3 regions of the Pseudoalteromonas sp. SCSIO 43210 genome follow, and region 1 is predicted to be linked to each of the others. Evidence: predicted binding sites of a transcription regulator. Region 1 holds the regulator's gene; each other region holds the start of a gene.
What was found. Region 1 encodes LexA, which represses DNA repair genes until DNA is damaged. Its sites were predicted from a motif close to TACTGTATNNNNATACAGTA; they were not measured.
Positions count from the first base shown of each region.

Region 2: the regulator LexA is predicted to act here: its motif matches at 4,514-4,533, upstream of ruvC (crossover junction endodeoxyribonuclease RuvC).
Region 3: the regulator LexA is predicted to act here: its motif matches at 7,881-7,900, upstream of LOS73_RS14760 (SulA-like leucine-rich domain-containing protein).

Region 1 covers NZ_CP087225.1:4,794,208-4,804,937, forward strand. The annotation lists gene LOS73_RS20705 (SURF1 family protein) at 1-165, opposite strand, end outside; gene LOS73_RS20710 (DUF2909 family protein) at 180-488, shown strand; gene LOS73_RS20715 (cytochrome c oxidase subunit 3) at 391-1,266, opposite strand; gene LOS73_RS20720 (cytochrome c oxidase assembly protein) at 1,302-1,832, opposite strand; gene ctaD (cytochrome c oxidase subunit I) at 1,832-3,424, opposite strand; gene coxB (cytochrome c oxidase subunit II) at 3,424-4,566, opposite strand; gene lexA (transcriptional repressor LexA) at 5,035-5,652, opposite strand; gene LOS73_RS20740 (PaaI family thioesterase) at 5,820-6,260, shown strand; gene LOS73_RS20745 (hypothetical protein) at 6,271-6,651, opposite strand; gene LOS73_RS20750 (TonB-dependent receptor) at 7,075-9,786, shown strand; gene LOS73_RS20755 (endonuclease) at 9,979-10,632, shown strand; gene hmpA (NO-inducible flavohemoprotein) at 10,728-10,730, opposite strand, start outside.
Region 2 covers NZ_CP087225.1:2,405,482-2,416,211, reverse strand. The annotation lists gene tolA (cell envelope integrity protein TolA) at 1-31, opposite strand, end outside; gene tolR (protein TolR) at 36-467, opposite strand; gene tolQ (protein TolQ) at 454-1,158, opposite strand; gene ruvB (Holliday junction branch migration DNA helicase RuvB) at 2,303-3,313, opposite strand; gene ruvA (Holliday junction branch migration protein RuvA) at 3,321-3,938, opposite strand; gene ruvC (crossover junction endodeoxyribonuclease RuvC) at 3,941-4,465, opposite strand; gene LOS73_RS10360 (ABC transporter permease) at 4,595-7,096, opposite strand; gene LOS73_RS10355 (ABC transporter ATP-binding protein) at 7,086-7,799, opposite strand; gene LOS73_RS10350 (arylesterase) at 7,800-8,423, shown strand; tRNA gene LOS73_RS10345 (tRNA-Pro) at 8,534-8,610, shown strand; gene LOS73_RS10340 (hypothetical protein) at 8,690-9,193, shown strand; gene LOS73_RS10335 (serine hydrolase domain-containing protein) at 9,625-10,730, shown strand, end outside.
Region 3 covers NZ_CP087225.1:3,435,713-3,446,442, forward strand. The annotation lists gene LOS73_RS14725 (Leu/Phe/Val dehydrogenase) at 1-170, opposite strand, end outside; gene LOS73_RS14730 (fumarate hydratase) at 599-2,125, opposite strand; gene pabB (aminodeoxychorismate synthase component I) at 2,281-3,639, shown strand; gene LOS73_RS14740 (NUDIX hydrolase) at 3,646-4,221, shown strand; gene LOS73_RS14745 (L-serine ammonia-lyase) at 4,323-5,699, shown strand; gene LOS73_RS14750 (NCS2 family permease) at 5,758-7,050, opposite strand; gene LOS73_RS14755 (tetratricopeptide repeat protein) at 7,168-7,632, shown strand; gene LOS73_RS14760 (SulA-like leucine-rich domain-containing protein) at 7,925-8,359, shown strand; gene LOS73_RS14765 (YchJ family protein) at 8,397-8,876, shown strand; gene LOS73_RS14770 (DUF6172 family protein) at 9,482-9,784, opposite strand; gene LOS73_RS14775 (VC2046/SO_2500 family protein) at 10,043-10,570, opposite strand; tRNA gene LOS73_RS14780 (tRNA-Tyr) at 10,683-10,730, shown strand, end outside.

The DNA of each region.
Region 1 (10,730 bases):
ACCACGAGTCTGTTGCTTAGCTATGGCGGTTAGCTGTTGCTGCTTTTGCTCACCTCGCTCCAACTGCCAAAACCCTAATCGCACACACACAAGTACAACAACCACAACCATACAAAGTGTGATTAGTGAGCTAAGCTTTTGTTTGTGCCATAAAACTAACTGCATAAAGGGTCAACTCAGTGATTATTAAAATTATTATCGTACTGTTGTTAATATTTATACTTTTTAACTTATTTAGAGCATTGTTTATTATGGTGTCAGGGAAAACAGGGGGACGACCTATGTCTCACTTTTTAGGTCGTCGCGTATTGTTTTCGGTCGTTGTTTTAGTTGTTGTTATTGCAGCGCTTAAACTTGGTTTTATTAAAGCAAATAATTCGCCAATAAACGCTACAGCACATATACAAATACAAACAAACACAGCCACACCACATCTACAAAGTGCCAATACCAAGCAGCTGCTTGAAAAGCAAAGTGCTTATCTTTAGTAAAGTGTCCTTTTAATATCCGTAAAAATATTACAAATAAAAGTACGGTTCCTAGCGTTACATGCATGCCATGAAAACCAGTCAATAAAAAGAACGTATTACCGTAAATACCCGCATCTAGCGTTAGGTTAAGGTCATTATATGCATGCATGTACTCCTCAACTTGCAGCCCTAAAAAGCAAACACCCAATAAAATAGTAGCGCCTAAAAAAACCTTAAGTGGAGTACGTTTATTGTTTTCCATCGCTACGTGGGCAAAATGCAAAGTAACGGAGGAAGTAAGCAGTATTAAGGTATTTATAAGTGGTAAGCCTTGCCAGCCCATAGCTTGAGTAGTTTCGCCAGCAGGTGTTGAAACAAGCGGCCAAACGGCTTCAAAAGTAGGCCATAATACCTCGTTAGTCATTGCATTATTGCCTGCACCTCCAAGCCAAGGTACCGACAATACGCGTGCATAAAAAAGCGCACCAAAAAAGGCCATAAAAAACATAACTTCAGAAAAAATAAACCAGCTCATACCTTGTCTAAAAGAGCGATCCATTTGTGCTGAGTACAAACCTTGGTCCGATTCACTAATTACATTTTTAAACCAGCTAAACAACATATACACAAGTACAGCAATACCGGCATAAAGCAGATAAACCCCGCTACCACCTTCTTTACCTACACTCATAACTGTTAAGCCTGCCCCTACTGCAATAAAAAACAATGCAACAGCACCTACAATAGGCCACGGGCTTTGTTCTGGTACATAATAATGCTCATATTCTTGATTCATTTTATTTACTCCTAGTTTCACACTAGTTTAAAAAGCTAGTTATTACTTGCCACCAGCTGTTCACTAATATCAAATACGGTATAAGATAAAGTTAATTCTTCAATGTCGCTTGGCAGTGCGGTATCAACATAAAAAAGCAATTTAAATTCAAGTTCTTCCCCTGCTTTTAGAGGTTGCTGATCAAAGCAAAAACAGGCTATTTTATGTAAATACTTTGCCGCTTTACCTGGTGAGACTGATGGTACAGCCTGCATTACTTTATCTAGGTTGCTGTTATTTTTTGCAGTAAACATTACTTCACGCATTGCACCGGGTTTTACCACTACACTGTATTCTTTTGATTTAACTTCAAACGGTGCACCACTTTGTGCGTGAGTAGTAAAGCTAACGCCAACTTCTCGGTTTTGTACTATTTTTGTACTTTGCTCTGCTTGCTCAAGCGAAGGCTTTCCATTAAGCCCTGTTACATCACAAAACACGTCATACAAAGGTACTAAAGCAAAGGCAAAGGCAAACATGCCTATGCAAATAAGTACCAAACGTTTGAGTAGCGGTGCGTGTGTCATTACTTAATTACCGGCGGCGTAGAAAAAGTATGATATGGCGCTGGAGAGTCAACTTCCCACTCAAGGCCTTCTGCCCCTTCCCATACTTTTGCAGGCACTTTATCACCTCCACGCGCGCATTTAATTACCACAGCTACAAACAACAATTGCGATAAACCAAAGGCAAACCCACCAATACTTATGATTGCGTTAAAGTCGGCAAATTGAAGAGCGTAATCGGGAATTCGACGCGGCATACCGGCAAGCCCTACAAAATGCATAGGAAAAAACAGTACGTTCACGCTCACCAGCGATAGCCAAAAATGCCATTTAGCCAATGTGATATTAAACATATTGCCCGTCCACTTGGGCAGCCAGTAATAGGCCCCCGCCATTATCGAAAATACAGCCCCTGTTACTAATACATAATGAAAATGCGCCACTACAAAATAAGTATCGTGGTACTGAAAGTCAGCAGGTGTAATTGCCAGCATCAACCCCGAAAAGCCACCTAAGGTAAACAGCACAATAAACGCAATACTAAAAAGCATTGGCACTTCAAAAGTTATTGAGCCTTTCCACATTGTGGCAACCCAATTAAATACTTTTACTCCTGTAGGTACCGATATAAGCATGGTCGCGTACATAAAAAACAACTCGCCAGCGACCGGCATCCCAGTAGTAAACATATGATGAGCCCATACAATAAAGCTCAATAGTGCTATGGAGGATGTGGCGTATACCATTGAGGCATAGCCAAAAAGTTTTTTACGAGAAAAGGTAGGTACTATTGTAGATATAATGCCAAAGGCAGGAAGAATCATTATGTATACTTCAGGGTGACCAAAAAACCAAAAGATGTGCTGAAACATCACCGGATCGCCACCGCCTGCAGCATCAAAAAAGCTGGTCGCAAAATACTTATCGGTAAGTACCATAGTGACAGCCCCTGCAAGTACTGGCATTACCGCTATTAATAAAAAGGCAGTAATTAACCACGTCCATACAAATAAGGGCAACTTCATCCATGTCATGCCGGGGGCACGTAGGTTCACTATGGTTACAATCACATTGATTGCGCCCATTATTGAGCTAATCCCCATAATATGTACGGCAAATACAAACAATGCAGTATTATCATTACTGTATGTTGTGGACAATGGTGCATAAAAAGTCCAGCCAAATGCAGGGCCCCCACCAGGCATAAATAACGATGCCAATAGGATTAAAAACGCAAACGGTAAAATCCAAAAGCTCCAGTTATTCATTCTTGGCAATGCCATATCTGGCGCGCCAATCATGAGTGGTATCATCCAGTTAGCAAGGCCTGTAAAGGCGGGCATAACCGCACCAAACACCATAATTAAACCATGCACTGTGGTCATTTGATTAAAAAAGTGAGGGTCGACCAACTGTAAGCCTGGTTGAAATAATTCAGCCCTGATCACCATAGCCATTGCGCCACCAATTAAGAACATGGTCAGCGAAAAAATTAAATATAAACTACCTATATCTTTATGATTAGTTGTGTAAAGCCAGCGTTTAAAACCTTTAGCTGGGTGATGAGCATGATGAGCTTCATTGGCGTTAGGTTGTTCTACTATGCTACTCATTAGTTCGCCTCCACTTTGGCATCAAGTGCTGTCTGTATTTGACTCGGTTGAATAACATCACCCGTATCATTACCCCACGCATTACGTTTATAAGTAATAACCGCAGCTAATTGCTTTATAGATAACTGCTTGGCAAAAGCTTGCATTGCCGTACCGGGTCGTCCATGGATAACTACATCAATGTGATCTTTTATATCGCCAAGCACTATCGGACTGCCTTTAAGTGCAGGAAATACACCCGGTAACCCCATGCCCGTAGGCTGATGGCACGCTGCACAATTAGCCATATATACTTGTTCGCCTAAAGTCATTAACTCTTCTTTTGGGAGGGTTTTATCAAGTAATGCGGCATCTGCCAGCGCAGCTTTCTGCTTCGCCTGCTTTGCATCTGCAAGCCATGTTTTAAAATCAGCCTCAGATTTAACGACCACCACAACGGGCATAAAGCCATGGTCTTTACCACACAACTCAGCACATTGGCCTCGGTAAGTACCTTCTTCGTTTATGTTCGTCCATGTTTCGTTTATAAAGCCGGGGTTCGCATCTTTTTTAACTGCAAAATCAGGTACCCACCAAGAGTGAATAACATCATCAGAAGTCATTAAAAATCGTACTTTTTGATTTATTGGCAGTACAAGAGGCTTATCAACCTCAAGTAAGTAGTTAGGGTTTTTATCTGCAAGATTCGCGATTTCATCTTGCGGGGTAGATAAAATAGAGTAGAACTCTACATCTTCGCCCATATATTCATAATGCCATTTCCATTGCGAACCCGTAATTTTAATAGTGAGATCAGCTTTACTGGCATCTTCCATTGCAATAAGGGTTTTAGTGGCTGGTACTGCCATAGCAATTAAAATAACAAACGGAATTGCAGTCCAAAGTATTTCTACTTTAGTGCTTTCGTGAAATTGGGCAGGTACAGCCCCTTTAGATTTACGGTGATGAATAAGTGCCCAAAACATAATTGCGAACACTATCACCCCAATCACACAACATATTATAAATATGGTCATGTGCAGCTGATATACATTATTGCTTATATCGGTTACGCCTTTGCGCATATTGTATTGGCTGTTCGCCAAAACTGAGTGCGAAAAAACACATAATATAAGCCACAAGGTAGAGGTCAGTTTACCCATGTGACGGCTCCTTTGATGCTATTGCGAATGCAAAGCGAAGAGGCATACGGCTTAAACGCCAATTCGTTATTTTTATTTTTTTAGCCAATCTTATTTAATATTGATTGGTTTTGCTGCGCCAACAACGAGTTTGTGTATATTGTGTGTTCTCAAAACTAAAAAGCTGTGAGTTATTATTAGCTCAGCACATTAATAATTAGCTAAAAAACGAACAACAAGCAAGTTTTAGTATAAAAAACAATCAGGTGATATTGAGTAATTAATAAAAAATCAGTAATCAACTAATCAACAGGAAGTTCGAAATATGAGCAAAACAAAGGGGTTTAACGCATTCGGAGGGGGAAAATATAAGTGCAAAAAAATTTACAGCTAAAATAATTAGTTGGCTGTTTACGTCCTATTTTTAGTGCTAATGTTAAAACAAAAATGCGTGCTAAAAAGCACGCATTTATAAAAATAAATTAAAAACTACATCCAATCAGCGTTACGAATAACTCCAACGGCTAAACCTTCTATATTAAAAGATTCATTTTCTAGATCAACTTCAATTGGCGAAAAGTCGTCATTCTCAGCATGCAATAATACTTTTCGGCCTGCTTTTTCAAACCGCTTTACGGTAACATCATCATCAACACGAGCAACTACAACTTGTCCATTTTCTGCAACTTGAGTTTTATGCACAGCTAACAAATCACCATCCATAATACCTATATCTTTCATGCTCATACCGTTAACGCGCAATAAAAAATCCGCAGCCGGTTTAAACATTAATGGATCAATTTTACAATGACTCTCAACGTGCTCTTGCGCCAAAATAGGCTCTCCCGCTGCGACTCGCCCGATAAGAGGTAAACCTAACTGTTCAGGCTCTTCTTCCTCAACAAGTTGAATACCTCGGCTTGCACCTGGTTTCATCTTAATAGCACCTTTTTTAGCAAGCGCTTTTAAATGCTCTTCAGCAGCATTGGCACTTTTAAAGCCTAATGTTTGTGCAATTTCAGCACGTGTAGGAGGCATACCAGTGTCTTTAATAAAAACTTTAACTAATTCGAGAATTTGAGCTTGGCGCTTCGTTAATGGTCGCATACAACTGGTTTTCCATACAGTACATTTAACTGTGAGTATATACAGTTAAATAAAAATCGCAAATTTAAATTAAGCCTTAAAATAGCTAAAGTAATTTCACTTGTGTACATTTCAAAGATATAACTAAAGCTAAGTTTATAAATGATTAAAAATGCAAAGGAGACATTATGAGTATTTGGTACCAGCCCATCACTTTAGAGTTGTGCAAGCAGTTAGAGAAAGGCGTTAACGGCCAAGGTACACTAATGAAAACCATGGGAATTGAAATTACCGAAATTGGTGATGATTACCTCGTAGCAACTATGCCTGCCATACCAGCGCATCATAATCCAATGGGCATGGTGCATGGAGGAGCCAACGTAGTGCTTGCCGAAACAGTAGCAAGTTATGCAGCTAACTTCGTAGTCGACTTCACTCAGTTTTATTGTGTCGGACAAGAAATTAGCGCCAGTCACTTAAAAGCATCTCGTAATGGTACTTTAACAGCCACCGCAAAAGCGTTTCATATTGGTAAGCGTAGTTCAGTCTGGGAAATAAAAATTACTAATAGTCGAAACGAGCTTTGCTGCGTATCAAGAATGACCGCAGCCGTAGTAGAGCGAAGATAATTACTTACTGTTACTTTTCGATTGGGTAAATTGTAATTTCCATACCCGCACCAATAGCAGATATACGTAATAATGTATCTGCATCTAAAGCTTGGTTAAAACACTTAGGCGATGTGCCTGATTCAAAACCAATATCAAACGTTCTACGTGAACAGCTTAACCATTGCTTTAGCGCGTTGCGCGAACACGATTCAATAAGCTCACATATATGGTTTATTGCTTTGTCAGGCGTGTTTACTACACCTGTTGCTTCAATGCGGGCTAATTGACGGTATTCGTCTTTGTCATAATGTAAAATCGTCGCGACTTTTTTCAAGTCTGCCACTAGCAAACTAATATCTTGCTTTGATTCAAGCTCAAGATCTACATTTAAAAATTGAATTTCCGACATTGTTTAGTATTTATCCTCTAATGATTACACCGCAAACTTTAACGCAGTTTTACTTTTATACCAAATCAACTATGTAATATAAGCTGTTTTATATGGTAAATAGATAGTTTTACGCATTCATAGTCCATTATTTAATATTTATCATTTTTAAGTACAAACAATACTTTTTTATAAACTCCATGGCCTGTTGACCTTTGAGGATTAAAATTAAGTGAATTATTGTTTAAAAAAGTATAAAAAATAACCTTGACTTTCATATGCCACCGGTGGCATTTTAAGTGTGCGGGTTAAATACACTGCTTAAAGAGGTGTATTTAAATAAAGCCAAACACACCTCACTCATATTTACGCTTACTTATAACACAAAAAATAAGTGCAAAATCTGAACTGAGTGGCATTACCTAAATTCAGCAGGAACACACAATGAAAACGTCAAAAAGATTCACTCTCAGGCCACTTAATTACATTATTAGTGCATTATTAATTAGCACGACAGCTCAAATCAGTGCTGAAGAAGCCGAACAAACAAATATAAAAAAGAAAAGTGAAATTGAGTTAATCGAAGTTACAGGCTTCAGATCATCACTTAATAAATCGCTGGCTACCAAAAGGTTTGAAGTAAATACCACGGAATCAATTGCAGCCGAAGACATTGGTAAATTTCCAGATTTAAATATCGCAGAGTCACTACAGCGAATCCCTGGTGTCGCAATTTCGCGAGAAGGAGGAGAAGGACGTCAAATTACTCTACGTGGTTTAGGCCCATCTTTTACCCGCTCAACCCTTAATGGTATGGAAGTTCCTGCTAGTACAGATGGGACTGATTCGGGTGGTGGTGTAAATGGCGGCAGAGCATTTGACTTCAACGTTTTTGCATCAGAGCTATTCAATCGCGTTGATATTCAAAAATCACCAACAGCTGCAACCGAAGAAGGAGGTATTGCAGGTACTGTCGATATGTATTCAGCAAAACCTTTTGATTCCCCCGGTCTTCATGTAGCTGCGTCGGCACAGGCAGGCTATAACGATTTAACAGAAGAGACAGACCCTAGAATGGTATTTATGATCAGTAATACATTTGCTGACGATACCTTTGGGGCTTTATTCTCTGTCGCTAAATCAGAGCGCACAGTTCGCCAAGAAGGTTTTGGTACTGTTCGCTGGACAACCCCCGTCAAAGACGGCGGCGGTGTCTATGCTGACACATCAAATACTGACGTTATTGGCACAGCTGATGTGGGAAATTGTGAATTTGAAGGTGAGCAAGTTGATGATGTAAATTGCCTATGGACTCCTCGACTTCCCCGCCCTGATTTTTTTGGTAATGAACAAGATAGATTAGGTTTTACAGGCTCATTACAGTATGCGCCTAACGATGACTTAGTAATTACCTTCGATACCTTGCATTCTACCCTCGACAACAGTCGTACGATGTATAATTTCTTCGAAATGTTCAGAAATACATTTAGCGAGATCACTCCAGACTCTATTACAGTTGCCGAAAATGGAAAACAAATTCAGGCAGGTACATTTAGTGGAGTAAAGTCCCGTGCAGAAAGCCGTCAACAGGTATCTAAAACAAAATTTAAACAGTATGTGTTATCTGGTAAATACCACCTATCTGACTACTTAAAATTAGATGCAATGATCGGCACCGCTGAGTCAAATGCTCGCTCTGAGCAATATCGTTATAATATGACAAGCAATACACCTCATACCGTCTCAATTGATTTTGGAAATAGCGCAAATACTGCAGTGATGGATTATGGCTATGATAATTTAGATGCAAGTTCATTTAATTTAACAGACGGTCGACTTCGTGCTACGGATGTACTCAGAAAAAATGATACTGCCAAATTAGATTTAACTTACGAAACAGACTTTATGAGCATCAAAGGTGGGGTTGCTTATAACGATAGAACAGTAAACTATGATGAATCGCAAATTAATGGATTTCCGGATCAAGAGTCAGCCGTCGGCTTTTCACAATTAATGCCTTTCGATGATTATGGTTCAGGCTATGATGGTACGTTGCCGCAATTTATTGTGGCCGATTTTGATGCAATTGAATCACAACTACTCAATAAAGAGTGGACGGCGCGAAGTGCACAAAGCTGGGAAGTTGAAGAGGAAACCATCGCTGCTTATATTCAATCAGATTTTGAATATGAAATATCTGATATGCTCCTACGAACAAATGTAGGCTTACGTTATGTAAAAACAGAAACAACATCAACGGGCTTTATTCAAAGCGATCCTGTTGAAATTGAAAATAGTTACGATAATGTTTTACCTGTTTTAAATTTAGCACTGGATGCAACGCAAGATGTTGTTGTACGTTTAGGGTTATCCAAAACCATGACTCGTCCAAGCCTTGGCTCACTAAACCCAGGTAACCCATCATTCTCCTATTTAAATGGAACAGTCAGTGCGGGTAATCCATTTTTAGACCCATTCACCTCAACAAATACTGATTTAGGTATCGAATGGTATTTTGATGAAGAGTCGCTACTTGCTTTAACTGGTTTTTATAAAGATATAGGTACTTTCATCACCAGCTCAACTGAGGAAAAATTAGTTGACCCTGCATACTTACCTTTCATTGATAACGATCCGCAATACGATCCATCAAGTGCACTTGACCCAAGAACAACACCCTACACCCATTACGTACCTGTAAATGGCAAGGGAACTGTTGTTAAAGGTATTGAGCTAATATATCAACAGCCATTTAGCTTTTTACCGGGGTTATTAAAAAATACCGGTATTGTTTCTAACTACACTCACGTATCCGCAGGAGAAATAACGGGGCTTTCTAAAAATTCATATAATTTCACACTTTATTACGAAGAAGAAAATTATGGCGCTCGCGTTTCAATGAATAAACGCGATAACTACATTACTGATTATACTGGCAGTAATGGTAATGCTGAAGAAGCAACAACAGGTCCAGCACATTATGACCTTTCTGCTTTTTATAACCTCAATGACAATGTAACCGTAACATTTGAAGCTATTAACTTAACCGATGAATACGAGCGCTTGTATACCACTGGTGACGGAACACTTAATTTACCACGAGAGTATAACCATACTGGTAGGCAATTCTTTTTAGGTATTCGCTATAGTATGTAAGTAAATATCTTAACCAAAGCTCAGGTTAAATAGCTTATACAAAGCTGATAGTTTCCCCGCACTATCAGCTTTTTTACAAAAATAAAAAGAGCAAGTACCAGTAACCATTTCAAGCTAAATTCTAAGTCTTCTTTATCTTTTTTAATCAACAGCTTAAACTAGCCATTCCTGTAGTTCACATATGTGATGGATATGACTCGATTTATTCTGGCCTTATTGGCTTGTTTTTTGTGTGTTTCGGTATCGGCGGAGCAGTTCACCCGTTTTTCTACTGCAAAAAAACACCTTATTAAAACCCTACCTGACAACGCTAAAAGCATCTACTGCGGCTGCGACATTAAAAAAGAAGGTAAAAAACTCGTTCCAGATCCCGCAAACTGTGGTTACGTTCCGAGAAATACGCTTACACGCTCAGGTAAGATAAACGTGCGAGCACTACGCATTGAGTGGGAACACATTGTTCCGGCGTGGGAATTTGGTCATCAACTACAATGTTGGCAAGATGGCGGGCGAAAAAATTGTAGAAAAGTAAGTGCTAAATTTAGAAAAATGGAAGCCGATATAAACAACTTAGCGCCAGCTATTGGCGAAATTAATGCCGATCGCTCCAATTATCGATTTGGCATGCTTAGCGAAAACGCCACACAGTATGGTCGCTGCGAAGTAAAAGTAAACTTTAAACAACGTGTAGTTGAACCGCCTGTTTATGCGCGAAAACGTATAGCCGACACCTATGCTTATATGCAAAGAACCTACGGTTTAAAGATATCAGATAAGCAACAAAAGCTCTTTAATGCATGGCAAAAACAAACGTTTGCAGCGCAAAGTGATACTAAAAAGCTATAATTTAATTGGTTGCGCACTATTGAGTAAACCTTATAGTGCGCGATTAAGTTAGTAGGCTAAATAATTATCTAAAATATGCCCACTTTTAAACGGTATTA
Region 2 (10,730 bases), 2.4 Mb from region 1:
AAACTACTGATTTAATTAATGAACTACTCATACCGTTATTTTGTCCCTTCGAAGGATTCTGTCATTAATCCAACTGACGGTACACCGGCACTTTTTAAAAAGTCCATTAAGAGCAATACCTCTTGGTATGATACTTTTCCAGATCCCTTTATCATTACAGGTACATCAGGATTTTTCATTAGCTGTAACTTAATCACAGCCGCTACATCAAGCGCCTCCATCGGAGCCTCTGGATCAGTCCCTACACTAACGTAATATTTACCTTGTGCGTCAATCGAAGCAATAATTGGTGGCGCATCTTTAGTATCAACTAAATCTGACTCCGTCATTTTAGGCAAGTCGACTTTTACACCATGTGTAATAAGTGGCGCTGTTGCCATAAATATAATCAGTAGCACCAACATTACATCAATGTAAGGAACTACATTAATTTCTGCGACCGGACGGCGCTTCTTACGCTGATACATTCGCTTGGGCCTCTATTTGTGTAGCTGCTTGACGGTGTAAAATATTAGCGAACTCTTCCATAAAATTAATGTAGTGAGATTCTAGCTTTTCAACTTTATTAGAAAAACGGTTGTAAGCAATAACAGCAGGAATAGCTGCAAACAAACCCATTGCTGTGGCAATAAGTGCTTCTGCTATACCAGGTGCTACCATCTGCAACGTAGCTTGTTTAACTTCACCTAATGCTATAAAAGCATTCATAATGCCCCATACAGTACCAAACAAGCCTATATATGGGCTAATTGAACCCACTGTCGCTAAAAATGATAAGCTTGACTCTATTTTCTCTATTTCTCGAGAGAGTGCCACGCGCATAGAGCGGTGTGTACCTTCCATTACAATACTCGCACTTTGAAAGGTGTTTTTCTTATGTCGTGCAAACTCTTTAAAACCGGCTGTAAATAGAGCTTCAATACCTTCAGATTGACCGTTACGTGATGAAATTTCGTTATATAGTTTACTTAAATCAATACCAGACCAAAATTTTTGTTCAAACTTTTTAGCACTTGCTAACGCATCTGATATTGCTTTTTTACGCTGAAAAATAATTGCCCATGACATTACAGACATAGCAACTAGCCCTAACATTACTAGTTGAACAAGCAAACTGGCTTCTAATATTAAATCCAAAAAATTAAGCCCTGATCCCACGTGAAACTCCTAAATAGTATCAAAATACGTCAAATTGATTGATTTGTGTAAATATGACCGCTCGTGCAGCCAAAAGTTGCACATAGTGTATCGAGTCCATTTCAAACTGACAACGATATTGCTATGAATAAGCAACAAAAAACGTTGAAATAACCTTTATTTCGCAATTATCTAGCAAAAGAATTTAAAGCCATTTCCGCTATTTAATAATGTGCTCAAGATATGCTTAAATATACAAGCAAAACATCATAAAACGCCTCATTTATTCAAAATCACTGCATAAACACTCAAAAAACTTAAACAAAATCTAAAGGTAATAGTAAAACTAATAGCGACAAGCAGTGCAAACTCAAACTTAATCACTAATTTTCATTAACTTACAAACAGAAAAAAACATTAATGAACAAGTTTTAAACAACCAGAAATTTCATTGCATTAGTTTTTATAATCCGAAATTATAAATTTTCTAGTTTGAATAATAAATATATATTGCGTATTATCTCCCCATACCGAGCTGGCACTGAGTGAAATAGCTTCATTAAGCAAAGTTCTTAGTAATAGGATATTTTATCGTATTACATTGTTTTACATTTTTAGGATAAAACCTAGTTGTGTAAAATGTAGTTCCCCAAGATTACTTCCTTCAACTTGTTGTTTACCCGCATTTTTTGCGGGTTTTTTTTGCCAAAAAAATTGAAATCATTTAATACCAATTTGCTTAATTGAGCGATCTATTTTGAGATAAGAAAATCGTATCTATAACAAGGCAAAAATTTCGTTATTTAGTTGTTATCACTCATTGCTCTGCATCCATGCAGTCGTATATCAGAAATTTTTGACACGGTTAACGTCAGATTTAATCCCTCTAATTGATTAAGTATTATTGCAAACTAAACAACACTGTAACAGCCTAATACGATAACGGCTATGCAATATACTCTATCTATCTAATAGCCCGCAGCATAGCCACGCAAGTCTTAACGCTCTGTGAATTAAGCGTTAACTGATTATATAGTGGGTAAAATTGTAATAACTTGGTTTAGAGTAACTATGTGAAAATATGGTGGGTAACATTATAAAATTAGGTATACGCGCTTGCTGTACATTTACTTATGCAAGCGCAAGTGATTAATTGAAATTTAGATTAAGTCGTCTTTTTTGGCATTAATCCAAAGTGATGGTATGCACTGTCAGAGACTATTCGCCCGCGAGGTGTGCGCTGAATAAATCCTTGTTGGATCAAAAATGGTTCTATCACATCTTCTATTGTTTCGCGCTCTTCGCCAATAGCAGCCGCTACATTGTCGAGCCCTACTGGGCCGCCCATAAATTTTTCAATTATAGCGAGTAAATATTTACGGTCCATATAATCAAAACCACTTTTATCTACGTCAATCATATCAAGGGCTTGCTTAGCTACATCGGCGTTTACTGTGCCGTCAGATTTTACTTGAGTGTAATCGCGTACACGGCGCAATAAGCGGTTTGCAATACGTGGTGTACCCCGCGAGCGCTGCGCGATTTCGGTAGCGCCATCATCACACATTTCTAAATCAAGGTAATGTGCTGAACGTCCTACTATGTGCGATAAATCTTCTACAGAATAAAACTCTAATCGCTGCACAATTCCAAAACGGTCACGCAGTGGCGATGTAAGTGAGCCTGCTCGTGTGGTTGCACCAATAAGTGTAAATGCAGGTAAGTCTAATTTAATAGAACGCGCAGCTGGGCCTTCACCAATCATTATATCAAGCTGGTAGTCTTCCATTGCGGGATACAGTATTTCTTCAACTTGCGGGCTTAGCCTGTGTATTTCATCTATAAACAGAACGTCGCCTTCTTCTAAATTAGTCAGTAACGCAGCTAAATCGCCTGCTTTTTCAAGTACAGGGCCTGATGTTGTTTTAATGCTTACGTGTAATTCGTTGGCTACAATATTTGCAAGCGTGGTTTTACCAAGCCCAGGTGGGCCAAATATTAATAAATGATCGAGCGCTTCACCACGGGTTCGGGCAGCTTCAATAAAAATTTCCATTTGCTGCTTAACATGAGGCTGGCCTCTGTAGTCGGCTAAAAGTTTTGGTCTTATTGCACGATCTATAGAGTCTTCATTTGTTTTTTCAGTCGCATCAATTAAGCGATCCGCTTCAATCATGGGTTACTCACAACATAGATTTTAAAGATTCTCTAATAAGAACCTCAGTAGACATATCGGGTTTACTTATCGATTTTACGGCTTTTTGAGCTTGTGGCAATTTATAACCTAATGCAAGCAGTGCCGATACGGCATCATCCGCTGCATTATTAGCAATTGTCGCATCGCTCATTGGCTCTATTACTGCGCTGTCGCTAAATGGCGTAAATAAATCATTACCCCAATCTTTTAGTCTGTCTTTCATTTCGAGTACTAAACGCTCCGCTGTTTTTTTACCTACACCGGGTAATTTAACAAGCGATGTTGAGTCTTCGTTATTTACACAACTTACAAATTGTTTTGCCGACATGCCCGATAAAATAGCTAAGCCAAGCTTTGGCCCTACGCCATTTGCTTTTAATAGCTCTCTAAACAAGGCACGTTCAACTTTATTATTAAAACCAAATAATAGTTGAGCATCTTCACGCACTACAAAGTGCGTATAAACAATCGCATTTTCACCAATTTTTGGTAAATCGTAAAAACAGGTCATTGGCATTTGTACTTCGTAACCTACACCACTTACTTCGAGTAATATTTCTGGTGGCTGTTTTTCAACTAAAATACCATTTAAGCGGCCTATCATAATTATTTCCTTAAACGTCCTCTAACGGTTTTGCTTGCGCTGCCCGCTAGTTTAATTAAATTTTGTTCTGAGTGGGCGTGGCAAATCGCAATAGCGAGTGCATCAGCTGCATCGGCCTGTGGCGTACCGGGTAGTTTTAAAATATTTTTTACCATGTGTTGCACTTGTGTTTTATCTGCGCCACCGTTACCTACTACTGCTTGCTTAATTTGCCTAGCTGAGTATTCAAATACGGGTAAGTCGGCCATTGCAGCGCCAACAATCGCAGCGCCTCTAGCTTGGCCTAGCTTTAAAGCTGAATCGGGGTTGTGCGCCATAAATACTTTTTCAATGGCAAAGGTTTCTGGCGAAAACTGCTCAATAAGCTGTGTAATGCCTTGGTAGATCATTTTAAGCCTAATCGGAAAAGGATGATCCGCTAACTTAATACAGCCACTGCCTAAGTATGTAAATTTAGAACCTTGATGGGCAACAACACCATATCCGGTCAAACGTGAACCAGGATCGATCCCTAAAATAATGGCCAAACAGCGCTCCATTGTTATTATTTTTAAATTACGCTAATAATGCCAGAGCACTGTATAAATTACCAGTACAAAGAAAAACAAAAATGCCCACAAACTAGGTGGGCATTTACAGGAGCATGTTAGTTTAGCTTACCCTAGGGCACGCACTAATCCTTGGGTGTTTTGTTTAAGTGTTCGGGCAATCATTAAATAACCTAAACCTGCCACAAATACGCCACCAGCTACCGGCCCAATAACCCATATATGCGGATGCAACTTACCTGCTAGGTCAAACATTTGTTGCTGCACAATCAAAAGCGCTATATCGCTAAAAAATGCGGCAACTAAACCAGCTAAGCCACCTAGTAATAAAAACTCATACAAGGTCGCGTTTTTAATTAATCGGCTTTTAGCGCCAAGCGTTCTGAGTATTACAATTTCTTGCATACGCTCACCTAAACTAGCTTGAACTTGCGATATAAGTACAAGCGCGCCACACAGCACTACAATTGCAAGTACAAAACCAATTGCGAGAGAGACTTGCGAAATAGTTGTTTGTATTTGCTTAACAAAGTTATCAATATCAATGGCTGTAATAGTAGGGTAAGTACGTAGCAACTCGCTAAAGTCACGTTTTTGATCTGGGTTTATACGTACCGACGAAATATACGTTGCGGGAAAATCTGCAAGTACATCTGGGCTTAAAATAATAAAAAAGTTAGGTTTAAGCGTGGCCCAATTTACTTTGCGCACACTAGTGATTTTAGCGTCGAACGACTGCGAACCAATTAAAAATGTAAGCGTATCGCCTATCTCAACATCTAAACGCTCAAGCATCGACTCCTCTACTGAAGCTTCAGCCATCGCATTTTCACCAAACCACGTGCCTTGTGTTACTTCATTTTGGTCAGGCACATCTTTAAGCCATGTTAGATTTAGCTCACGACCAATACCTGCACGTGCTTCTTCGTCTTTTTTCTCGTTGTCTTGCAGCGATACAGAACGTGCTACCAACTCGCCGTTTACCGCATTTACGCGCCCACGAATAGTTGGATAAAACTCTGAGACCTGAATATCTTTTTGAGCTAAATACTCATTAATTGGCTCAAGCTCATTTTGCGTAATATTAACCAAAAACGCATTAGGCGCGTCGCTTGGAAGTTGCGACTGCCAATCAGATATCATGTCGTTTTTAAGTACCACCAAAAACAGCAGTAATTTAATCGCTAACGAAAAACTAATTAACTGTACCGCGTTCACATTTGCACGCTTTTGAATAGACGCAATTGCAAGCGACCAACTATTACCTGGCTTTAATCCTAGTTTTCGACCACCACCAAATATTAATTTAGATACTAAAAACAGCACACCAATTAGCGCAAGTGTTGATATAAACAAAATAAGCGTTATTTTTATGTTGTTACTAAATAACCACATTAATAAAAACACGGTTAGCGCACTCATACCTAAATGCACACGACTTACTACCAACTTGTCACCTAAGTTACGGCGCAGTACTCTAAGCGGCGGAATATCAAATAAATCAAATAATGGTTTAATAGAAAACATAACAGCACAAATTACGCCGGTGCTTATAGCCACCAGCCAAGGTTTAAAGCCACCTAAGGGTAACTCTGTGCCCATACTTTTTGATAAGTAACTTGTTGCTATTTCTTGCAAACCATAACCAATTAACAGCCCTATACTTACCGCCATTGCACATACAAGCAATAAATGCAGCATGTATATTTTGCGGATCATTGAGCGGCTACCGCCGAGCGTTTTCATCATCGCTACTGGGTCGTATTGGCGTTCACAATAACGTTTTGCTGAAACAGCTATAGCCACTGCAGCCAAAATAATACCTAATAGGCCGGCAAGTAATAAAAAGCTCTCTGCGCGGTTTAAACTGTTTGAAATGGGTGATTGGCGGTCTTTAACGCCATACCATTGTTGGTTTTCTTTCATTTGTGGTTTAAGCCACTCGTAAAAGCTATTTATGTCGGCCTCACTACCTGCATAAAGTTGGCGGTAATAAACACGACTACCTGGCTGCACAACTTCGGTTTTTGCCACATCGTCAATATTAATAAGCACACGACGGCTGCTTGAAAATACATTAAATGGCGCGTCTGGCTCTTCTACAATAACTTTTGAAACATTAAATAATGCAGCGCCAAGCTCTACTTGCGCGCCTATATCAATATTTAAACTGTAAAATACCGATTCACTTAGCCACACATTACCCGGCGTTGGTCCGCTATTAGCAACTTTAGTTTCACCGGTTAGGGTATCTTTAACTTTTAACTGCCCTTTTAGCGGGTACGCATTAGATGCCGCTTTTACTGAGCTAAACTGCATTTCATCATCGGCAAACAACATAGTGTCGAAATACACCATTTGCGCTGTTTTTAAATTTTGGCTCTGTGCTTGAGTAATAAAAGCGGTGTCCAGAACATGATCGCTGGCAAGTACACGGTCTGCTGCAATAAAAGCACTGCTTTTTTGCGCAATACTTTGCCCTATTCGCTCAGTAACCATCGACAATGTAAGCACGGTTAACACAGCAAGAGCGATAGCTGCGCTTATAACTGTTAGCTCACCACGGCGAAATTCTCGCGAAAATAACTTAAGCGCTAACTTAACCCACATCGGCAACGTCCTCTACTTGGCTTTTTACCAGTAAACCCGCTTCTATTTGAATAATATGCTCACATTTTTGTGCAAGCCCTTCATCGTGAGTAACTAAAATAAGCGTAGTGCCATGTTGAGTATTTAAATCAAATAATAAGGATTCAATCATTTTACCGTTTTTGCTGTCTAAGTTAGCCGAAGGCTCATCAGCAAATAGTATTTTAGGTGTACCAATAAATGCTCGCGCAATAGCAACACGTTGCTGTTCACCGCCAGAGAGTTGCGACGGGTAATGATCAATTCGATGGCTCAAGCCTACTTTTTCAAGCAAAGCAATTGCTTGCTCTTTTGCATCACTTTCGCCAGCAAGCTCTGCTGGCAGCATAACGTTTTCAAGCGCCGTTAAGCTTTGTACTAACATGAACGATTGAAACACAAATCCAATTTTAGCCGCGCGCAGTGCAGCACGCTCTTCTTCATCTAAATTGTGTAATGGCTCACCATCTAAAAACACCTCTCCGCTGCTGGCGGTATCCAGCCCTGCTAATAAACTGAGTAACGTAGATTTACCAGAGCCTGACGTGCCAACTATAGCAACAGACTCACCATGCTTGACATTAAAGCTGATGTCGCTGAGGATGGGCAGCTCACCTTCAAAGGTAGAGACTATTTTAGATAAACCATTAACCTGAATTATATTTAATTGAGAAAGCGCTGACATATGACTCATTCAATCCTTCGTTTAGTATTCATTTTATTTTTAGTTATCAAACCGCTGAGCGCAGCAGCCGACAACACGATTTTAATACTCGGTGACAGTTTAAGCGCAGCCTACGGACTTCAACAAGAAGAAGGCTGGGTAAAATTGTTACAAGATAAATACGATGACGAACACGCCGACATTGAACTTATCAACGCCAGTATTAGTGGCGAAACATCTGGTGGAGCCCTACGCCGTTTAGATGCATTGCTTGAGCAATACGAACCCACTCATGTACTTATTGAGCTAGGTGCTAATGACGGTTTACGTGGTTTCCCAGTTAAAAAAATGCAAACTAACTTAACGTCTCTTATTCAAAAAAGCCAAGCAGCTAATGCGATGACCGCCTTAATGGAGGTTTACATTCCCCCTAATTACGGCCCGCGTTACAGTAAAATGTTTACTGACACTTTTTCGCGCGTTAGCGAAGAGACAAATGCGCATTTAATGAACTTTTTTATGCTAAACATTGCCGGCCAACCTGAATTAATGCAAAACGATAGTTTACACCCTAACAAAAAAGCTCAGCTATTAATACGCGATGAGATGTATGACTCGATCAAAAAGTGGTTAAATAAAGACTAGCCAATTAGTACATCGCAAGAGTGCTATTTTAGCGTTCTTGCGCAATAAACATCCAAACAAACAATCGTTTATTGATTTTTAAAAAAATACACGTACTATTGCATACAAATCGGTATGTGGCGCAGCTTGGTAGCGCACTGTCATGGGGTGGCAGGGGTCGAGAGTTCGAATCTCTCCATACCGACCATTTAAATTCTATTTATTTCAACTTGTTATAAATTAAACTCTCTTCTTTATCGCACTATTAAATTATTAGCAGGACTAAATTGAACTCAGGTGCATATTTTGAAACTCAGATAGGTTTTGCTTTAGTTCAGCTTTTGCCTATTTTCCTGATAGCACTGCTTTTATTTATATTATTTAAATTTTCTGACGTTACTCAATATATTTCAGAGATTTTAAAAATAAGTAGCAACAAATTTCTTTTGGGTTTTGGTTTTTTATCTTGCGTTTTGGTATCGGATAGTATCTTTGGTTACTTTAAAGTTTCACATTTACGCCAAATCATTGATGAGAAAAAGTATCAGATGGTAGTTGGATGCGTGAAACATTACAATTCTGAGACTTCACCAACAAACTACCGTACGGAAACGTTCGTAATCGAAAATACAAAATTCCAATTTAGCAATTACACTCAAAGTTTATATTTTACTGGCGATGATCATACCGATAACTTCATCACTGAAGGCCAGTGTATGGAAATCAGTTATGTCAGAGACGGTCAGAAAAATCACATTTTTAAAATCGTCCCGTTAACGAGGCGTGACTAATGTCCGCAATTGGGACTAAGCAGCGGGTTGACCTGACCCGATAAAGTAGACATTGAGTAGCTAGTTGATTTAACTCGTACCATCTAAGTAATATGATAAAAGAAGTTTTTTAGTTTTTATATAAAAACAATCTCCGCTTCTAATAATACTCTTAATTAGCAATAACTTACCCTTTTACTATTAATAGAAAATACTAAAATAAGAACGCTACCACGTTAAGGTAAAGAATGACCTCTGATAAAGCTGTTACATTCACTTGGCCTTTATAAGCAAATATACCTTCATTGAAAAAATTAAATAAGCTATTGAATAATATTGGTTTTCTTTATTAAATTGCAAGCAGCTGTTATATGTAATACCATTGATTACACGTGTAATCTCTGTATGTTTTTTATTTACAGATTTATTTAATGATTAAGGGAACATAGTTTATGGGAAAAAATATATTTTTTTGTCTTTTTGTAGGATTGTATGGAATAAAAGCAGTTGCTCAACAACACAACTTTGCTGAATTAATGCAGTGCCATAACTCTTCAGAAGCTCCTGGCATGGTTGTTAGATTAGAACATTCAGGTAAACATATTTATAGTGGTGCGGTTGGTTTGGCAAATATTGATACTGAGAGACCCCTCAATGTAGATGATATATTTCAAATAGGTTCTGTCACGAAAACATTTACGGCTGCAGCGATCTTGAAACTATCGGAAGAAAAAAAGCTATCATTACAAGATACATTAGCGCGATTTATTCCTGATATTAACCCTGAGTTTAGGTATTTAACGATTGATAGAATTTTAAACCATACTTCTGGTCTGCCAGATTACTTAGGGGATCCTTCAGTCAGTAAAATTTATGATAAATATGCTTCTATTGATCAAGTTATACAAAGTATAAGTAAACAACCCCTTAACTCTGAGCCTGGTAAAAAATATAGTTATTCAAATTTGGGTTACGTCTTTCTGGGAAAAGTAATTGAAGTTGCTTCTAATACTCCGTATGACCAGTTCATGTTAAACACATTTTTTAAACCTCTGAAAATGGATAATACTTTTGTTATTACGAAAGGAACATCTGCTGGGAAAGTAAACGGCTACACTACTAATCGTAATGAGCCTAAAAAGTATATTAACCCTGAAGATTCAACTGAAAGGCAATGGAATGTTGACCGTAGTTGGATCTATTCTGCGGGCGCTATTGCTTCTACACTTGCTGATATGCACCTTTGGCAAAATGCATTAAAGTCAGGGCATGTAATTTCAAAAGAAAACTATAAACTAATGACCACCAAGGCATTATTAAATAATAATTCGCATGTGGGTTATGGATATGGCTTAGATATATACAAAATAAGTGGATTAGATAGCTTTAGCCACCAAGGTCAGGTTCCCGGATTTTTTGCTTGGCATGTCTATTTCCCGAATGAAGGTTTAACCGCTACAGCTTTAACCAACATCGACACAAAACACCCAGGCCCTGCTCTATTAGACATGATAGCGCTACAACTAAATTTATCTCCTAAGCAAGTAAATAGTCAAAA
Region 3 (10,730 bases), 1.4 Mb from region 1:
TCATAAACAGCATCTTCGTCGTTCGCATAGTCCCACATTCTACATCCGCCAACTGCGGGACCTAGGTTGGTATTATGTACAGCAATAATTGCTTTTAAACCCGACTCTTCATCAGAACAAAAAACCACTTGTTCATGGTTATCAAATTCAACTCGATTAAACACAGCCACTTAAAATACTCCGAAATAGTTAACCCGTGAGAGGGTATGCGCGCTGGAAATTGCCGAGACTTTATCACTTCATATACGTGTTCGCTATACTCACAGATGATAAAACCAATGAAAACATTAAGCTTAAATTAAATAACCTAATTAAAACTTTTATATAGATAAAAAATTCAAAAAACCGTAATTTGTAAGTTTTAAATACTATAAATATAAGAACCTCACTAACTTACGTTTACGTACACGTAATACAGCGTTTGTGTGTAAAGTTTAATATACAAGTGCTACTTGCCCGCCACATACTGCTGCCTATAGGTTTTCAGTAAAAAGTGATCTTTTTTGCAAACTGGTCAGAGCTGTAAACCTGCTAATAACTCTATTTAAAAAACAAAAAGCGAGCACTAGGCTCGCTTTTTAAAAATACAAAACGTACGTTATTTTAGCTTGCTATCAAGCTCTTCTATTTTAGCTTTCCAGATAGCAGGGCCTTGTGTATGCGCATTAGCGCCTTCACTATCTACTGCAACAGTCACTGGCATATCTTCTACTTCAAATTCGTAAATAGCTTCCATACCTAAATCTTCAAAAGCAACTACGCGTGCTTTTTTAATTGCTTTAGATACTAAGTAAGCTGCGCCGCCTACAGCCATCAAATAAACAGATTTATGCTCTTTAATAGACTCAACCGTTGCAGGGCCACGTTCAGCTTTACCAATCATGCCTACAATGCCTGTTTTTTCTAGCATCATATCGGTAAATTTATCCATGCGAGTGGCTGTTGTAGGGCCAGCAGGACCTACTGCTTCATCGCGTACCGCATCCACAGGGCCTACGTAATAAATAAATTTATTATCAAAGTCTACGCCCTCAGGTAAACCTTCACCTGAGTTGATCATATCTTGCAAACGTTTATGCGCTGCATCACGACCTGTTAAAATAGTGCCCGAAAGTAAAACGGTTTCACCCATTTTCCATTCTTGAACATCTTTTTTAGTCAGTGTATTTAAGTCAACGCGACGTGTGCCTTCGCCCACTTCAAATGTTACTTGTGGCCAATCTTCTAGCTTAGGTGCTTTTAAATTAGCAGGGCCAGAACCGTCAAGTGTAAAATGTACATGGCGAGTTGCCGCACAATTTGGGATCATTACTACAGGTTTTGAAGCTGCATGCGTTGGTGCTGTTTTAATTTTAACATCAACAACCGTTGTTAAACCGCCTAAGCCTTGTGCGCCAATACCTAATTTATTAGCACGGTCAAAAATTTCTAAACGCAGTTTTTCTTCAGTTGTCTCTGCGCCGCGTTCCATTAATTCATGGATATCAACCGGATCCATTAACGACTCTTTAGCCATTACTGCTGCTTTTTCAGCCGTACCACCAATACCTATACCTAGCATGCCTGGCGGACACCAACCAGCACCCATTGTTGGTAGTGTTTTTTCTACCCATGCAGCAACATCATCTGACGGGTTTAACATAACCATTTTACTTTTGTTTTCAGAGCCGCCGCCTTTAGCCGCAACCATTACTTCTACTTTTCCACCCGCTACTAAATCAATATGCACAACCGAAGGCGTATTATCTTTAGTATTTTTACGCGTACCAGCAGGGTCTGCAACAATAGATGCACGTAAAGGGTTATCTGGATTCAAATATGCACGACGAGTACCTTCATCAACCATTTGTTGAACGGTTAAATCTGTTTTATCCCACTTAACATCCATACCTACTTTAACAAAACAGGTAATAATACCGGTGTCTTGGCAAAGTGGACGCTTGCCTTCAGCCGACATGCGTGAGTTAATTAAAATTTGTGCAATGGCGTCTTTAGCCGCTTTACTTTGTTCTTTGTTGTACGCTTTTTCGAGTGCTTGAACAAAATCAAGTGGGTGATAGAACGAAATATATTGCAATGCATCTTCAATGCTATCAATAAAGTCTTGCTGACAAATTGTACTCATAGTGGTTCCTTAAGTTACCGTTACGCGTTGTCGCGTAATCTAAATCAAACCGGTGACGGTGGTTTGCACTGTTTTTTGCAGCTTAGTGCTGCCAAAAAATTTGACTTATGATACCCTCCCAGCCCGTTTCGAGCCAGTTCTTAAAGGGGCAGTAAATGCTAAACAATAAAAAAAATTGTATTAAATTAGGCATAACACAAAACTGCATTGACGTTTTTGCGCATTTTTCACATTTGCCCTATGCAATTCTATTAGATTCTGCAAATAGTAATCATATAAACAGTCGTTTTGATATTGTTGCCATTGAGCCGCAAAGTACCCTTGAAGTAAAAAATAATAAAAGCTTTTTAAATAATATAGAAAGTAGTGATAACTGCTTTGAAATTATGAATAATGAGCTTTCGCATCTTGATAAAACAAAAGCCGATTACGATTTACCCTTTAACGGCGGCTGGCTTGGCTACTTTGGCTACGACCTAGGGCGTACAATTGAAAACATCCCCACTCATGCTATTGAAGACATTAATCTTCCCCAAATGGCTATTGGCCTTTATTTAGATGCCCTTATTTACGACAAGCAGCAACAAAGCTGGTTTTATGTATCGCAGCCAAACACCAATAGATTATCGCTTTATGAGCAATATTTAAATACACACGTTAACTCTCAAGTTAATACGCAGTCCTTTGCCCTAAACAGCGACTGGCAATCAAATATGAGTAAAGAAGAATACGCTACAAAATTTGCTCAAATTGAGGAGTATTTAAAAAGTGGCGATTGTTACCAAATTAATTTAGCGCAGCGCTTTAACGCTCAGTTTGAAGGCTCCCCTTGGGCAGCTTATATTAAATTGCGTGAAGCAAATAAAGCGCCGTTTTCGAGCTTTATAAATCACCCTCAAGGGGCTATTTTATCGATTTCCCCTGAGCGCTTTATATCTGTAAATAATAACGTTGTAGAAACCAAACCTATTAAAGGCACACTGCCACGAAAAGCGGATGCACTGGAGGATCAACGCCAAGCCCAAACACTCGCAGCATCAGCTAAAGATCGCGCTGAAAATGTAATGATTGTTGATTTACTACGTAACGACTTAGGCAAAGTAGCAAAACCAGGCAGCGTTCACGTCCCTTCCCTTTTTGCTATTGAAAGCTTTCCGGCAGTGCATCATTTAGTCAGCACGGTCACCTCAGAACTTGATGAAGGTAAAACAGCGGTCGATCAGCTAAAAGCGGCTTTTCCGGGTGGCTCAATCACCGGTGCGCCAAAAATTAGAGCGATGGAAATAATTGAAGAACTAGAGCCGCATCGCCGCAGCATTTATTGTGGTTCAATAGGTTATTTAAGTGCATGTGGAAACATGGACACCAGTATCACTATTCGTACCTTGGTGTGCCACAAAGCGCAAATTTACTGCTGGGCAGGCGGCGGAATAGTAGCTGATTCTAAAGTCGAATTGGAATATCAAGAAACTTACGATAAAGTAAATAAAATCCTCCCTTTATTAAAACAGTAGGTCGCTTTGAATAGTGAACACATTATGGCGCGGTTTCTGTTAAGCCCTACAGCTTCGCCAAACCAGTTAAAAGACACGCGTAAAAAACGTGCTAGCGCTGTTATGCTGCCAATTATTGATATAGACAACCATGCACATATTTTACTGTGTAAACGCCCTACTTATTTACACCATCACCCTGGGGAGATTTGTTTGCCCGGGGGTAAGTTTGAAGTAAGCGACATTACCCTTCGCGCCACAGCCCTTCGCGAACTAAAAGAAGAGCTAAATATTGCCCAAAACAACGTTAATGTATTAGGTCACTTACCTGAGTATTCAACATTAACGGGTTTTAGTATTAGCCCCTATGTGGGTTTACTTAATAAAGGCACCACCTGGGAAAATGACTATAATGAAGTACAAGCGAGCTTTTTGCTCTCGGTCACTGAGTTAAATAACGAAGCTAATTGGCAACCCTTACCTTTTCAACGATTTGGGAAAACGGTTATTTTGCAGGGTTTTAAAACGCCACATGGTTTACTTTGGGGTGCGACTGCAAGCATTATAAAAAACTTTACAAAACAACTCGCCTTACCAGTTTAAATCTTCGTTATTAGTAGTTACACAATCACAATTCCACGTTATCATGCTCGACCGTTCAAAGAGCAGCTTCGTGCTGATAAAACAAAGTAGAGACACACATTATGATCAGTGCATTTGATATGTTTAGCATTGGTATTGGCCCTTCGTCATCACACACCGTTGGCCCAATGCGCGCATCACGCTTATTTGTTAATGACCTACAAGAACAACAATTATTAGCAAATGTGACCGATATTAAAGTAGAGCTTTATGGCTCTTTGGGACAAACAGGTGTTGGCCATGGATCGGGTAAAGCCGTAATTCTTGGTTTAGCCGGTTATGACCCTGAAACTATAGATGCCGATTTAGTCGACGACATTTTAGCGACCATCGAAAAAGATCAGGTTATTTATCTAAACAAAACACACAAAGCTAAGTTTCCAAAACAAGGCGCTATTGTTTTTCATCGTCGCAAAACGCTGCCTAAGCACTCTAATGCAATGGAAATTATCGCCTCAAACAACGGCGAAAAAGTTTACAGCAAAGTATATTACTCTATTGGCGGTGGCTTTATTGTTACTGATGAAGAGTTTGAAAACGAAAAACAAGCAGCCATTGATATTAGAGAAGAAAACCCAGCTCCTTTCCCTTTCAGTAGCGCAAAAGAGCTACTAGAGATGTGTAAAGAGTCAGGGCTTAGTGTTTCAAGCTTGATGATGAAGAACGAAAAAACACTGCGCACTGAAGATGAAATAAAAGACACGCTGTTTCATATCTGGAAAGTAATGATGGCCTGTATTGAGCGTGGTATGCGTACCGAAGGTATTTTACCTGGCGGCTTAAAAGTAAAGCGCCGTGCGCCAAGCTTATACTTAAAACTAAATATAGAAGTCAGTAACGACCCACTTCGTGCAATGGACTGGGTTGATTTATTTGCCCTTGCCGTAAACGAAGAAAATGCGGCAGGTGGTCGTGTAGTTACCGCACCAACTAATGGTGCTGCGGGTATTTTACCGGCTGTGCTTATGTACTATCACACATTTGTGAAAGAAGTAGACCGCGATATAGCCACACGTTATTTATTAACGGCTGCTGCTATTGGTATTTTATATAAAAAGAATGCCTCTATATCGGGTGCTGAAGTAGGTTGCCAAGGTGAAGTTGGCGTTGCGTGCTCTATGGCTGCAGGCGCATTAACAGAAATTGTTGGTGGCAATGTTGTGCAAGTAGAAAACGCAGCAGAAATTGGTATGGAACATAATTTAGGCCTGACGTGCGACCCTGTTGGTGGCTTAGTACAAGTACCGTGTATTGAACGTAATGCAATGGGCGCTATTAAAGCAATTAACGCTTCACGTTTAGCTATACGTGGCAGTGGAGAGCAAAAGGTATCACTTGATAAAGTGATTAAAACCATGCTTGAAACCGGCAACGATATGAAAACTAAATACAAAGAAACCGCTCGCGGTGGATTGGCTGTTAATATTATTGAATGTTAAAAATAACTAAAAAAGGCCATACAAATTTGTATGGCCTTTTTTATCTAACTGTATAAATTTAAGACAAAAATGCAAATTTAATAATAAACAGTGCCGTTAAAATCCATACGCTAATTGTGACTTCGTCTTGCTTACCACACAACACTTTTACTACCGTATAAGATATAAAACCAAGTGCTATACCATGAGCAATTGAAAACGTTAATGGCGTCATCAGTAAAACGACTGTAACGGGAATGGCATCGGTCATATCATCCCAATTAACAAACTTCAGATTTTGTAGCATTAAAACTGCAACATATAAAATGGCTCCAGCGGTTGCGTAAGCTGGTACCATTTGCGCAAGTGGTGCAAAAAACATCATAAGTAAAAAGCAAATACCTACCACAACCGCTGTTAAACCAGTACGCCCACCTACAGATACACCTGCAACAGACTCTATATAAGATGTTGTAGTAGAAGTGCCCAACATAGCGCCTGCAATTGTTGCTGTACTGTCAGCACTTAGCGCTCTTCCTAACCGAGGCATATTTCCTTTTTCATCAGCAAGCCCTGCTTTTTGAGTAACTGCAACTAAAGTACCCGAGGTATCAAATAAATCCACAAACAAAAATGCGAAAATAACGCTCAACATAGATAATTCAAGTGCAGCACCAAAGTCAAGCTGCATAAAAGTAGGTAAAATAGAAGGAGGCGTAGCAACAATTCCATGGTATTCAACAAGCCCTAAAGCCAGTGCGATACCGGTCACTAATAAAATACTAATTAACACACCACTTTTAAAGTTACGATATAAAAGCGCAGCAATAATAAAAAAGCTGAAAATAGCTAATAATGGGCCAGCTGAAGTTATATCACCTAATTGTACTAACGTTGCAGGGCTGGCAACGATGATCCCCGCATTTTTAAGAGCAATTAAAGCTAAAAATGCGCCAATACCCGTTGCAATGGCCCGCTTTAAAACCAAAGGAATGGCATTAATAATCCACTCACGAACTTTAAACAGGCTTAGAAGTAAAAATATACACCCAGACATAAAAACAGCACCTAATGCCGCCTGCCATGTGTAACCCATCCCTAATACAACACCATATGTAAAAAATGCATTTAACCCCATTCCAGGCGCTAATGCTAAAGGATAATTAGCCCACAACCCCATAATAAAACAACCAATAGCAGCTGCAATACAAGTTGCTACAAAAGCAGCTCCCTGATCCATTCCAGCCTCTGCTAACATGGCAGGGTTAACAAATACAATGTAAACCATTGTGATAAATGTAGTAATACCCGCAATGCATTCACGGCGGACTGATGAGCCATTCTCACTAATTTTAAATAAAGCTTCGAGCATAATAGACTTATGGTTGTAAAAAGTGGCAATATTTTAACATAAAAATCATCTTTTACAGGACATTTTACCTTGCGATATACTAAACTATTGACTTAGTTACATAACGAATGAGTGAGCATGATAAAAACAACACCGACAGGCCAAGATTTAGAGCAGCAGTTAGACAATATACTGTCCTTTGTCACGCAACCTAGCGACACTAACTCAACGCCAACTAACGAAAATAGTCAGCAAAATACACTGAACAAAGCACTGTATTATTTAAAAAACAATCAAAATGCACTTGCTGCGAAGTGGATGCGTTTAGCTGCGATGTCTGGAGAACTTCGAGCACAATTTTACTTAGGACTATTTTTTGTAAAAGGCCAAGGTGTTCCGCAAAGTGTATTTCATGCTGTTGCATGGCTAAGCTTATCAAGTAGTCAAGGTCACGAGCCAGCAACTACTGCATTAACTGACTTGCGTAAACACATTGAAACTAAACGCTTTAAAGATGCCCAATGCTACGCTGCAAGTTTATATGAACAAATTCACCAATTGCAGTTTTCTCACCTAATACCAAATAACGCTAACGAAGAGTAAATTACACATACGAAACTATGCGCTGTAATTTACACATGAAATCATTATTTAAAGCTGCCATATCAACCTTCAACAGGTGTATACAGTATTCAACACAATAATGCACAGTTGGAAACAACAACATAAAGGTAAATTTAAATCATTAAATATTAATAACTTAAAAAAATGACAATTTAAAAAAAGTCTAAATCTTAAATTATCGTACAAAAAAATAGCAAAAAACACTTGCACACAAACACTGTATAAACTACTGTATGTAAATACTGTATAAAAACCCAGTGAGTGAAGCGATATGTTACAACCAATTACCGTACGAACAGTTAAAAGCTACCAACAAGACAATAAAAGCGATTGTGTTAATTTAATTGAAATTGAAGATGAAATTTCGGCAACATTTGAGCTATTAAAAGTATTACATCAATACAATAGCTTAAATGCTTGGACATTATTAATCGCACCCGATCACGTCCCTAGTAAAGCGCTACTTGATTCGTGCTCTATCGATACGAGTAAATTACTCGTTATTAGACAAAAACACTTAGTGAATCTAGAGTACGTATTAAATTCGGCTTTACACAACGGTAATTTTGCAGCTGTAATTACTTGGACTGATATAGTTAATAACCAGCTATTAACTAGCTTATCTCTGGATATGAGTAAAACAAATACAAAGTTATATTGCTTCACGAAAAACAAACAAACCACAGAGATATTACTAGCTCAATAATCTTGTTAAACTAACATTTTAGCTTTACACCAAAATTATGACCTCACTGAATAAAACATTATGTCTTTGTGGCAGCCAACAAAATTATGTTGACTGCTGCGAACCTTTTCATTTGGCAATACAGCATCCTCAAACACCAGAGCTACTTATGCGCTCTCGTTATAGTGCTTATGCACTCAAAAATGCTAAGTATATTTATCAAACATATACAACAGATAAACAGCCCGAAAACCCCGTTAAAGAAATTAAAGAATTTGCAGATGGTTGCCGCTTTATAAAACTGACAATTATAGACTCAGGGCACGATGATAGTCAGGGTTTTGTAGAATTTAAAGCGCACTACTTTTATGATAATTTATACTGTGAATTGCACGAACAATCAAAATTCATTAAAGAAAAAAAGCAGTGGAAATATTCTGACGGCGTTATATTACCTGTTGCAGATATAAAAATTGGCAGGAACGATGATTGCCCATGTGGCAGTACTAAAAAGTATAAAAAGTGCCATAGCCTATAAACCTCAACTTACCCAGGCATCAGGTATTTTGAAACACACTAATTAGTTAAATGATATGTACTCTAGTTTTGTACATATTATTTAACTTAATGTGGCGCATACGCACGAAAAGTTATTTATTTCCAAAAAACTCAGCGTCTCTAAATAAAATTTTATACCAATCTGCTTATGTATGGGGTCTATTTAACGTTAAGAAAATTACGCTAGAACTAGGCAAAAGTTTTTGTATCTAGTTGTTCTAAATAAAAAATTTTAACGACGTTATAGTGCAATTTAATTCGTTAAATTGATCAAAGATTTATGCAGGTTGGTATTATAGGGTTATGAGATAATTTATATTGTTCAAATACTTATACCAACTCTTTTAATTAAGTGAGCTATTTTTAGATAACAGAATCGTGTCGATAACAAGACAAAAAATCGTTATTTAATTGTCCTATATCAGAAATTTTTAACGCCGTTAGCGTCAGATTTAATCCCTCAAACTGATTAAGCATGATTGCGGATTGGTTGGTTAGTATTATTCAGATTGATATTAAAACCCACATAACAAAAATGGACCACTTGGGTCCATCTCTACTTTACGAGTACTTAAAATTTAAGAGTTACTCGTCGTCATCTAAATCAGCTTGTTGACGCTGTGCCGGCTTTGCTAAAATCTCTACGTAGAAAGACTTTAAATCTTGCTTTTCGATGTCGCTGATATGATTGCTAATCTCTGCAACGTGCACTACTTGAGCATCTTCAGCTGTATTACCAAACTTACAGTCAAATGCCCAGTAATCAGCATCTTCAGGTAGCGTTTTATTACGTTCTCTTTTCAAATATTTTTTCACTTCGTGCTTTGCAGCATCGACCATACGAGGGTATTTGATTTTCTCGTGATTCAGCGTGAATGTTTTCTTCATTACGTTCCTAATTACCTTGGTTTAATGATAACGGCATTTCATGTCATACCATTTGACATCATTATAGCAATTGCATTAAATTTTTGGATGGTTTTTTTAAACTAAATCAATTTTTAGGCAATTAACATTATAAATAGCTACAAAGCCTCTCTTTTTAGCCATCATTATTATAAAAATGACCATTTAAAGCTTGTTTTACTGGGCCTGACATAAGCTGATTTGAAATCGTAGATAGATAAATTATTTTGTAGGTCAATATTATGCTGTAGCTAAGTGAAGCGGTTGATGTAATGATTCATCATTAAGACCATCATAGAATGAAGCTACGTCCATTTGCGGATGCGATAGCTGAGTCTCTTTGTTCTTAATACGTCTGCGCACAGCTAGCTCACAATTATCAAGCACATTGAGTGGAATATGAGCTAAATCATTTCTTATTGAAAGTGGTTCAGGGTTTAAGCAGTGTCGTAACTTAATATCGCTCATACCTGCATGCTCTCCCACATTTGATAATAAAGCGGCGTTGTGTTGCCCAATCAGCATATTAAATTCATCAGGTGCTAAAGGCTGCTTCGGACCCGAACCAAATTGCTTACGAAGTGTCTCTTCTTCAACAATAGGGTTTTCAATATCTGTTTTTGGAAAATGGAACTGACTAAAATCAAGCGCATCGTGGGATAACATTGCCAATAAAAGAGAAAACTCTCCTCGACGTTGTTCGTGTACACTTTTATTCAACCGTGTACTTAGTTGACTCTCTGTGATTAACAAATCGTCGATTTGCATAGACTTTAGCCGATTATTGTAGGTAATAGATATTTATCGGCTTTATTTCATTTTTCTTTAGCTTTTTTCTTTACTTAAATATAAGTTTTGCTATTATCAGCGCCGTTGCACTGGAGGGGTTCCCGAGCGGCCAAAGGGATCAGACTGTAAATCTGACGGC